2 regions of the Halobacillus sp. K22 genome follow, and region 1 is predicted to be linked to the other one. Evidence: predicted binding sites of a transcription regulator. Region 1 holds the regulator's gene; the other holds the start of a gene.

Region 1 (5,803 bases):
TTGTTCATTGCAGACCCTTGCGCTACGAGCGGCTCCGGAATCGAGTTCATACCGGAAGTCGTCGCTGGCATATTGCTCATTCCCATACCCATGCCTCGGACTGTGTTCAACGCAAGAATCAGCCAGTAAGGCGTACCTAGCTGCAGAAAACTTAATCCAAGTGTCGCAAGTGCCATAATCGTGAGACCCGGTGGCACGACGTACTTGGGTCCTTTTTTATCGAGCAGCCGTCCCCCAAGAGACATGAAGACACCGCTCGCAGCCGCTGCCGGCAGGAAGAGCAGTCCGGTCATGACCGCACTCATTCCATAAACGTTTTGAATGAGTAAAGGCAGCAGGAATATACCTGAAAACAACCCAATGGAAGCTGCACTCGTTACAATGATAGATACCGAATACGTAGGTACTTTGAAAACAGATAAGTTCAGTAACGGATCGTCCTGGCGGTTTTCATAGAATACGAATAAAACAACGGCAACCAGTCCCCCGACAATCAAAGTTATATTTAGAGGATCGAATAGATTTTCGACGGTTCGTCCCCGCCCCAGGGCAAACAGAACCGCGCCAATGCCCGAAGTGATGATTAAGAATCCAACTAAATCGAATTTCTTCTCGGGATGCGTTTCTGTTCGTTCCAGGAATTTAGAAGATAGTATTAATCCTGTTAATCCGAATGGGATGTTAAACGCAAACAGCCAGGGCCATTCAAGGTATTGAATTAAGAAGCCACCGATCGTTGGTCCGATCGCTGGTGCGACCATCGCAGCGATGCCATATACCCCCACAGCCAGACCACGCTCATGTCTAGGGAAGGAATTAAAGATTAACGCCATCGCAATAGGAAGCATTAATCCGCCAGCCATCCCCTGTATGGCACGGGAGATGATAACCATGGCTAATGTTTCTGAAAAAAAGCCGGACAGCGAACCCGCAATAAAAATGGCAAGTCCGGTCACGTACACTTTTTTCTTGCCAAAACGGTCTCCAAAATAACCCGTCAGCGGCATTGTCATTCCCATAGAGACCATGAAAATGGTTAAGATCCACCCAACAGCTACCGCATTGGAGTCGAAGATCTCAATAAACTTCGGAAGGATTGGATTTAACATACTGTTATTAAGAATGACTGTGAATGTACCGAATAGAACTGATACAACTACCAGCCATTTATTTGGCAGTTTACTCATCAGATGCCTCCTCTCTTGATTACTTCGGAACTCGAATTATTTTATAACTATATCACTGATTATCGTGTTTCTCCACGTGTATGCTTACCCTTTTTCACAGGCGTTTCAAAGCTCCTTTTAGATTATTCCACTTCAGAAATTAAAAAAACATTTTCAGCCGGTTGGAAGCGTTTTAAAGAGATAGGGAGAGTTTTTTCTATAAAAAAGGGGGGTATGCAGTAGAAGAACGATTTGAAGGAGGTTAGCGAAAAATGGGACGACTAGATCAAAAAGTAGCCGTGGTAACAGGGGCTGCTACAGGAATCGGCCAGACAACGGTCAAGCTTTTTGCTGAAGAAGGTGCGACGGTAGTCTGTGCGGATGTAAACGAAGATGAAGTTCAAAACACTGTTAATGAAGTGAAAGAAAACGGTGGAAAAGCCGAATTTGTATATGTAGACGTATCAAAAGAAGAAAGCGTAACAAGCTTAGCCAATCACGTAAAAGAAACATACGGATCCATAGATGTCTTATTCAATAATGCCGGGATTGACGAAGAAGGTGGAAAAGTCCACAAATATCCCGTAGAGCTGTTCGACCAAATTATCGCAGTGGATCTGCGTGGTACTTTCTTAACAAGCAAATACTTACTCCCACTCATGCTGGAAAAAGGCAGCGGATCGATTATTAATACGTCATCGATGTCCGGAAGGGCCGCTGATCTGGACCGCTCCGGATATAATGCAGCTAAAGGCGGGATTACGAACTTCACGAAAGCCACGGCCATCGATTATGCACGTGAAGGCATCCGCGTGAACTCTATCGCTCCAGGTACGATTGAAACACCGCTGATCGATGAACTTGCCGGTTCGAAACAACAGGAGCAGGGCCGTGAATTCCGTGAAGCCAATAAGTGGGTCACTCCGATGGGGCGTCTGGGTGATCCTAAAGAAATCGCAAATGTCGCGCTGTTCTTAGCCTCAGACGAGAGCTCGTATATCACCGGGGAGGATATTACAGTAGATGGCGGCATTATGGCTTACACGTGGCCAGGTAAAATGCTGATCGATGATCAATGGAAAAAAACTACCGATTAATTAGATCTGGCTCAGGGTGAAGAACTCTGAGCCTATCTTATTAGTCAGCCAGGCCCCTCTCTCCCACAAAAAAACAGCCCAATCATCATTGGACTGTTCTTCTTCATTATTCTTCTTCCTCATCCAGAGGATAATGTTTTAGAAAATAAACGAGCGCCTGCAGTTCGATAGCGAGGTCGATATGGTGCACACGGACATGGGACGGCACAGTAATCCGCGCCGGAGTAAAGTTCAGAATCGCGCTGACTCCTGCATCCACGAGACGATCCGCAATACCTTGAGCTTCAGAAGCTGGAACGGTAAGAATGGCAACAGCCAGGTCCCCCATCTTCGCTTCCAAATCGTCTATGTGTTCGACACGGACGCCTCCCACTTCGCTTCCTACACGTTCACGACTGGCGTCAAAGGCAATTTCTATTTTCGTATTATTATTTTTTGTGAAATTGTAATTCAAGAATGCGGTCCCCAGATTACCTACTCCGATTAACGCAACCTTCGTGGTTTCATCTTGATCAAGCGTCTTTCGGAAAAATGATAATAAGTACTCTACATTATAGCCATACCCTTTTTTCCCGAGGGCTCCAAAGTAGGAAAAATCGCGGCGGATCGTAGCGGAATCGACTTTCACCGCTTCGCTCAGCTCTTTCGATGAGACGCGCATTTTTCCCTGGCTGTGCAGATTGTTTAAAAAGCGGTAATACAACGGCAATCGCTTTGCTGTAGCTTGAGGGATCTTAGTATGTTCTTCTAAATCCATGACTCTGCCTCCTTTACCGGCTCTCTCGTTGATAATCACCGGTTTTGCCGCCTGTTTTTTCGATTAGATAGGTCGGCCCGATAACCATTCCCTTATCAAGAGCTTTACACATATCATAAACCGTCAATGCTGTAGCGGAAGCAGCAGTTAACGCTTCCATTTCTACGCCTGTACTTCCTTTTGTTTTGACAGCCACTTGAATCTCTAACGTGTAAGAATTGCCTGTTTCCCAGTTGAACGAAACATCGACCCCGCTTAAAGACAGCGGGTGACACATGGGAATCCAGTCCGATGTTTTCTTCGCAGCCATAATGCCTGCCACTTGCGCCACCGCGAGTACGTCGCCTTTGGCCATTTCCTGATTGGTAATTTTATGATAAATTTCTTCGTTGACTTGTACACTTGTGAAGGCCGCTGCCGTACGTACCGTTTCTCCTTTATTAGAGATGTCCACCATACGGGCGCGTCCCTGTTCATTAAAGTGTGTAAACTCTGACATGTTCTTTCCCCTTTTCGAACAAATTCACAAACTAACTGTTAGTTACATTACTCTTATTCTAACAAAAAATCAACGGCTAGACGTTAAAGATTTCACAAACTCAGGGTCATTACCTTGCTAGAAGAATCCCCGATACGATACACTTATCTCATTGAGGTGAAACGACATGATTCTCATGCAATTAAATCAATTAACCAAACGATTTGGAGCGGAATTGATTTTATCTAATATTAAATTGGAAGTACAAATGAATGATCGCATCGCGATTGTCGGCCGAAATGGCACAGGAAAATCAACGTTGCTGAAGATGATGGCCGGTGAAATGAGTTATGATTCCGGGGACATTTTTAAACCAAAGGAAACAACTGTCGGCTACTTGGCTCAGGATACAGGTCTGCAGTCCGAGGAAACAATATGGAACGAAATGGAGAAGGTATTCTCTCATTTGAAGAGTCTGGAGGACGAACTGCGTGCCATGGAAGTTGATATGGCTGACCCAGATCTTATGGATGACCCCGAGCGCTATCAACAGCTCCTGTCCAGCTATGACCGGAAGCAGGAGTATTTTAAAACGGCGGGCGGCTATCAATATGAGACGGAAATTAAATCCGTTCTGAATGGATTGAACTTCCATAATTTTGACTGGAACACACCGATTACGTCACTAAGCGGCGGGCAGAAAACTCGTCTCGCTCTTGGTAAGTTATTATTGACCAGTCCAGATGTTCTAATTCTCGATGAGCCAACCAACCACCTGGACATCGATACTCTCTCGTGGCTGGAAGGATACTTACAAGGCTACAAAGGCGCTGTCGTCATTGTTTCCCACGACCGTTATTTTCTGGACAAGATCGTAAACACCGTTTATGAGATCGCCTTTCAATCTTCTAAGAAGTACCCAGGGAACTACAGTGACTATTTGAAGAAAAAAGAAGCCGATTTTGAGATTGAAATGAAGCACTTTGAAAAGCAGCAAGAAGAAATTAAGCGGATGGAAGATTTCATTCAAAAGAACATCGTCCGTGCGACCACGAGTAAGCGAGCACAAAGCAGGCGGAAGCAGCTTGAGAAGATGGACAAGCTGGATAAGCCTAAAGATGATAATCAATCGGCGAAATTCAGCTTCCAGATTTCTAAAAAAAGCGGTAATGATGTTCTGAAGCTGAGAGACCTTGGTTTCAAGTACAATGAAGAGTCCTACGTATTTGATAATGTCTCTTTCGACTTAAGCCGCGGGGATTCGGTTGCGCTCGTTGGGCCCAATGGTGTTGGTAAAACAACCCTTCTTAAAACAATCCTTGGCGAATTAAAAGCCGCTAAAGGTGATATCAAGCTTGGAACCAATGTCCAAATTGGCTATTACGATCAGGAACAGACCAAGCTTAACCCTAAGAAGAATGTACTGCAGGAGCTCTGGGATGACTATCCTTTTAAAAATGAAAAAGATATTCGTACCGTACTTGGAAACTTCCTGTTCTCAGGTGAAGATGTGCTGAAGCCGGTTTCCGCTTTGAGCGGCGGCGAAAGAGCCCGTCTTTCATTAGCGAAACTGATGATGCTTGAAGCCAATTTCCTTGTACTCGATGAGCCGACCAACCACCTGGATCTAGACAGTAAAGAAGTGCTGGAGGCAGCTCTTATTGATTATCCGGGTACCCTGCTGTTCGTTTCCCACGACCGTTACTTTATTAACAAAATCGCATCAAACGTTGTGGAAATGCTGCCGGAAGAAACTCGTCTGTTCCTCGGTGACTATGATTATTATGTGAATAAAAAGCAGGAAGAGTATGAGCTTCAGCAAATAGAAGAAGCTGAACGGCTGGAAAATGAACCGCAGACTAAAGAGCCGCAGGCAAAAAACAGCTTTCAGGAAGATAAAGCAGTGAAACGGGAAGAGCGCAAGAAAAACCGCCGGATAGCTGAAATTGAAGAAGAAATTGAAGAACTGGAAGCTAAACTTGAAGAAATCGAAGAGTTGTTATGCGACCCTGAAGTCTATCAAGACCATGAACGCTCCCTTGAGCTTACAGAAAGCAGCACACAAACCCAGCAGCGTGTGGAAAAGCTGATGGAAGAATGGGAATCTCTCCACGAATAACTTAACTAAAAGAATAGAAAATGAAAGGCACCTCAGGTCATCCAGAAACTGGATGACCTGAGGTGCCTATTTTTATCCAAATTACCCTTGTATAGGCGTGTATGATTGAATACATTTTATCCACACATTTTTCAACAGTTGTGCACCGTTTTTAATAGTTCTCAACAGGTTTATACACATTATCCA
Region 2 (5,803 bases), on a different contig from region 1:
GAACGGCCGCGTAGAGGAATTCCTGGTGTATCTAGTTGGAGGGGTGACGGTGATCAGTGTCTTGCAGATAATCCATTACTTGAAAATGCCGGAGCGGGATTATATTCGTTTCGAAGAGCGAAGCATTGGTATCCGTCGTGGTATTGCCGATCCAAGATGGAGGGTAGAAGATAAGGAAGTTCAGCGGGTCCAGCAGGTTGGGGATGTGCTTTCCATTCGGAAGGAAAGCGGGGATGAGGAAGAGATTTATTTGGAAAATGTAACTGAAACGGATGCGGATAAAATCATTCAAGAATTCCGTAAACGATACGGTGATCGCATGCATACAAAAGCTGAAGAAGAATCCTAATCGACCCCAGACAACACCACCCGTATAAAAACGGGTGGTGATAGGAATCTATTAAATTCCGATTATAGATAGTAAGAAGGTTATCGTACATACAATGATTAATAGCCCTAAGCTATACTTCAGTGTCATTTTAAACAAGGTTGACTCCTGCCCCGTTTGTTTTACTGCAGCTGTCGCAATGGCGATGGATTGAGGGGAAATCAGCTTGGCCATCACTCCGCCAGCCGTATTGGCTGCGAGTAAAAGCGCCGGGTTTGCCATGATTTGATTCCCTGTGACCACTTGCAAATGGCCGAATAAGGCATTGTTACTAACTACAGAACCAGTGATGAAAACGCCGAGCCAGCCAAGGATGGGGCTGAACAGAGGAAACAGAACACCGGTTTTCGCTAAAGCTAGTCCAATAGAGGAACTTAACCCTGCGAAGTTGGATAAGTTCGCGAAGCCCATGACGAAACAAATGGTCAACACGGGAATCCATAGTTCTTGAATGGTTATTTTTAAGGAGTTCATTCCTTGCGGCAGGGTAATCGCTGAACTGAACAGTCCAGTAAGGAGAACGGCCACTAAAATGGCGGTCCCTGTCGCAGATATTAAGTCTAATTTGAATAGGGCATCTAAAGCTACCGTATCTGGAGCAATCGGCGGAGCTTTTTGGATTTCCTGATGGAGAAATGGAACCGGTATGAATGCGGTTGTTTTTTCTAAAAGACCGCCTTCACTGAACAGAGCCTTAAAAGAAGGCAGACTCCAGACGGTGATGGTTGCCGTTAAGATATAGAAGGGTGACCAGGCTTTAATGATTTCTTTAATGCTGTAAGATTCACCCTGTTGAACATCTGGAGCGTTCTCTTCCCGGTGAATGGTTTTCGGCTGCCATTTTCTCAGGAATAAAGCTAGGCCAGCCATACTAGCAAGCGCAGCAAGAATGTTAGCAAGCTCAGGTCCCAGGAACAAGATGGTGAAGATCTGCGCTCCTGTATAAATTCCGCTGACCACAAACAACGCAGGCAAGGTTTCTTTAATCCCTTTCACGCCACTCAAAATGAAAACGAGCAAAAATGGAATAGCGAAGGAAATCAGCGGGAGAATGTAAGCAAGTGTCCGGGAGAGCTCCATCGTTTCCAGATTCCCCATCTGTGCTCCTACAATAACAGGAATCCCGATGGCACCGAATGCACCAGAAGCAGCATTCGCGATTAAACATAAGGCCGCTGCTTTCAGCGGTCGGAATCCAAGCTCTACAAGAAGAGCGGCACTGATAGCAATCGGTACACCGAACCCTGCCGCACCTTCCAGGAATGCGTTAAAGCTGAAACCAATTAATAACAGCTGTAGACGCTGATCCTGGGAGATGTTCGCAATACTTGAGCGAATTACTCTAAATTTCCCCGTACGAACGGCAATCTTGTAGAGCCAGACCGCCATGATGACGATGTAACCGATCGGCCATAGTCCGTTAGCTACGCCGTGCAGGGAAGCAGAAACTGCTTTCCCGAACGGCATATCAAAAAATATAATGGATACGAGAATACTTAGTCCAAGGGTAAGAAAAGCGGCTATGATTCCTTTCATTCTGAAACGTGTCAGCGCTAGAAAGAAGAAGAATATAGGTAAAGCTGCGATCAGCGCACTAATAAATATATTTCCAAACGGATCATACTGCTGTAACCACACGGACGATCAACTCTTTTCTACGATTATTCTAGGTTGTTGGCTGATTTTCAAAATTTGCGCCTAAGATGTCCTTCAGAACGTTAGCGCTGTGATCGAACTGGCTTTGTTCTTTTTCATTTAAGCTGACTTCCACGATATTCCGTATACCTGTGCGGTTTAGCACAGCAGGGACTCCAATATAAACGTCCTTCGTATTGTACTCTCCATTCAAATGAGCACTCACTGTCATAATACTGTTTTCATTATTAAGAATAGCTTTCGTAATGCGAGTCAGACCCATAGCAATGCCGTAATAGGTTGCACCTTTCTTTTCAATGATATGGTAAGCTGCATCACGAACATTGGTGAAAATCTCATCAAGATCTTCCATGTGGTATTCTTCGTGACGTTCCACTAATTCGTATACAGGCACCCCGCCAATAGATGCATGGCTCCACACAGGAAGCTCAGTGTCTCCGTGCTCGCCAATGATATTGGCGTGAACGTTAGAAGGGGATACGTCAAAATATTCACCTAAGAGAAAACGGAATCGGCCTGAATCGAGAATCGTTCCACTTCCGATCACGCGCTCTTGCGGCAGTCCACTAAATTTCCAAGTCGCATACGTAAGGATGTCTACTGGATTTGTAGCAACCAAGAAGATCCCCTGAAATCCGCTCGCCATAACTTGATCAACGATAGTTTTAAAAATAGTCAGGTTCTTTTTCACAAGATCTAATCGAGTTTCACCGGGCTTCTGATTTGCCCCTGCACAAATACAAACGATATCGGCATCTTTACAATCTTCATATTGACCGTACCAAGTTTTTGTTGGGTTTGGAGCAAAGACCTTACCGTGGTTCAAGTCCATGGCATCTCCCATAGCTTTATCTTCATTCAAATCGATAATAACGAATTCTTCTGTAACGGATTGATTCAGCATAGCAAATGCATAACTGCTTCCTACAGATCCTGCTCCAATCAGGGCAACGCGGTTAACTTGTTTTTTAGTCATATGAATTCCTCCCAAAGGATAGTTATGAATGATTGTGAAATATATCACATATTTATTGTGCAACATTCTACTTCCTAAATCAATAGAATTTGTGATATTTTTCACAAAGTTGTATTTTGCAAAAAGGTAAGCGTTTTCTTGTCCACATTTTGTTCAAAAAGAGCTTCTAGTCAAGTAATGTTGGAGTTGTGGGAAGAGATTTAATCTCCACCTGATTTTAAAAAGTGTTTAGTGAAACCTAGGGCCCGTATTAGGAAGCTGTTTCACACGTAAATTTATTTAGAAAAATTTGTTCTTCTTGCAACCATTGTGGAATTTAATCGTAAAGAGAGATAATAATCTAATCTAAAATAAAGCTATCATCTGATATTAATAATCCGGAGGTGTACAAATGGACTTGTTTTTCTACATTACGATCATTGTTGGCTTTTCTCTTATCTATTATGGATATGTCAAAAAAATAGACAATGATTTAAAAAAGAAAGAACTTGAAATCGAAGAGAAAAAGCTAGAGCTGGAAATGAAAAAAATAGATCATGAGAAGAACGGACCAGAACAGGGAGGAGACTGATGACTTCTGGAGGTCATCAATGATTTTGTGGGAGGTATTATTGTGAAAACGTATATGATCTTGTTTATTGTTGTGTTTCTTATGCATGGAATGACCCTGGTGAATGTAACGCTCTTTGATGGAGATTGGAATGGAATTGTTCTAATGATTTCTAATCTATTGTTTCTGGTTGCCTGCGTGTTATTTGGTGCAGAATTTCGTGCGCATAGAAGAGCAAAGGGCTGACAGCTTAATCGGGAGCGGAGCCAGAGCACCAACGGTCGCAGATTACCTTTTGCAAGGAAATCAGCCAATGTTGCCTTATGTGAGTTTATCGTGATTCTTTAAGTGCTTTTTCAGCCATTTTAAATATCATTTCCTGGTGTCCCTTTTCGAATAAAAATAAATGACCTTGGCCTTCAAGAGGATGGAAGATTGCATTAGGAATATGGTCTGCAAGATGTTGTCCGTAAGAGAAAGGCACTAATCTGTCTTCTGTTCCATGAAAGATATGAACTCTGCCGGGGATATCTTGCAGCTTCACGCCCCAATCCACGTAGTGGACGGCAGCATCAATCGCAACTCCTTTTCCACCTTGCCGGAAAGCTTCTTTTTGTTCGGCTATAAACCGTTTTTGAAATTGCGGGTCGTTCGCAATCTTTTTGTCCGTCTCATTTACCGTTTTTAACAGGCTGTTGATGGTCTGCTTTGGTAACGTCTTCATGGCTATCCCCATCCCTTTAAACAATAAGCCAAATAATACAGGAAATTTCGCTGCTAATTTGATGGACAGACGGTCTGCGGGAGCTTCAAGTTTGTTTGCAGCATCAGGCATTTCAGCAAAATTCGTATACCCTGCAAAAGCGAAATTAAAAGTTAAACGGTCGGCTAATGAATAGCTGCAAACGGTGGTGTGGGCACCACCACCGGAAGTTCCCATCGCACCAAATGTATCGATTTCTAGAGCATTCGCAAGTTCTCTTATATCTTCGGGATAATCCAGCAGCACCCGATGCTCTTTAATAGTTGAACGTCCCATTCCAGGCCGGTCCATAGCTATCATGCGAAAACCATATTTCTTAGCTGTTTTTTCAAAGGATTGGGCTTCTAATCGTGAGCCTGGCCCTCCATGAGCATAAAAGATCGGTAACCAGAAAGATCGCCATACTCACAATAGGCAAGGGTTCTGCCATCTTTTATTTTTATCGTATTGGTTTGAACCGCTCTCATTAAGACACCGCCTTTATATTCATTCACACTAGTAAATCTTACTCTCCCATTGCTATTAAGTACATCTTTGATAAACCTTTATATTCTACTATGATGACAGGAGATTTTTCTTCAGTTGTATAGATTTCAGCCCCGACAGGAGCATCCGTTGCCATTCCTTTTTCCACTTCCCCTAGTTTTTCTCCTTTTTGATACCCTTTGTCTTTTACCCATTCAACTCCACGAGTGTAGACAGTACCATCTTCCAGCTCTATAAGATCAGCGTCTGGGTTCAGTTTTAATACTTGGCTCTTTGAGAGGAGTCCTCCTTCGTTTGCGCCAGGGGAACATCCAGCTATAATAATAAGAAATGCTAAGCACACTAGTAATATCCTCATTTTAGCTCCTTTCAAACTACACCAAAAGTCACAGTTCAGGGAAAAATAATAATGTATAAGGCAAGAATACCATGGAAGATTTGAAATGAGAAAAACCTCCACCTCAGGTCATCCAGATTATGGATGACCTGAGGTGGATTTTTTTGGATTTAAAGTTTTCTTGAATGATAAGATGGTGCCAGCATAGTGCCTATAGGAGAGAAGGAGGAATCTGTTTATCTCTTATAGAAAAAATGAATTAGAGTAATTACTGGACCCAGGTCTGCATATAAACACAAAAAAACACGGGCACAAAGGAGGAAATCGATGAGTAATTCTTTACGAACACAAATAAGAGAGTTAGAGGAAGCGCATGTAAGCTTAAAGGTAAGAGAATCTCCAGAGGAACTTGATAAAATATTGGCCGATGACTTTTGGGAAATAGGCAGTTCAGGCATCATAATTGATAAGAAAGAGTGCCTGGACCTTGGGGTAGTCTTATCGCAAATGACCCTTCATAACTATGAAATACAACGGTTAGCTGATGATGTTGTGCTCTCCACCTACTTTATTGAAGATCAAACGAGGAATAGAAATACGCTCAGGAGCTCTATTTGGAAGTTCATAGATGACAGGTGGCAGTTGTA

Evidence for each region. Region 1 encodes Rex, which represses fermentation and respiration genes when NADH is low (regulators of the CRP and FNR family bind a similar motif). Its sites were predicted from a motif close to TTGTGAAATATTTCACAA; they were not measured.
Region 2: the regulator Rex is predicted to act here: its motif matches at 3,053-3,070, upstream of ACTWPM_RS02155 (L-lactate dehydrogenase).

Annotation. Positions count from the first base shown of each region.
Region 1 covers NZ_JBQQCN010000028.1:4,647-10,449, reverse strand. Annotated here, with positions in the region: gene ACTWPM_RS17080 (MDR family MFS transporter) at 1-1,187, opposite strand, end outside; gene ACTWPM_RS17075 (SDR family oxidoreductase) at 1,439-2,263, shown strand; gene ACTWPM_RS17070 (redox-sensing transcriptional repressor Rex) at 2,370-3,020, opposite strand; gene moaC (cyclic pyranopterin monophosphate synthase MoaC) at 3,034-3,519, opposite strand; gene ACTWPM_RS17060 (ABC-F family ATP-binding cassette domain-containing protein) at 3,686-5,617, shown strand.
Region 2 covers NZ_JBQQCN010000002.1:102,710-108,512, reverse strand. Annotated here, with positions in the region: gene ACTWPM_RS02165 (hypothetical protein) at 1-349, shown strand, start outside; gene ACTWPM_RS02160 (L-lactate permease) at 401-2,026, opposite strand; gene ACTWPM_RS02155 (L-lactate dehydrogenase) at 2,055-3,020, opposite strand; gene ACTWPM_RS02150 (hypothetical protein) at 3,412-3,591, shown strand; gene ACTWPM_RS02145 (hypothetical protein) at 3,634-3,816, shown strand; gene ACTWPM_RS02140 (alpha/beta fold hydrolase) at 3,902-4,714, opposite strand; gene ACTWPM_RS02135 (hypothetical protein) at 4,678-4,827, opposite strand; gene ACTWPM_RS02130 (hypothetical protein) at 4,839-5,162, opposite strand; gene ACTWPM_RS02125 (nuclear transport factor 2 family protein) at 5,484-5,803, shown strand, end outside.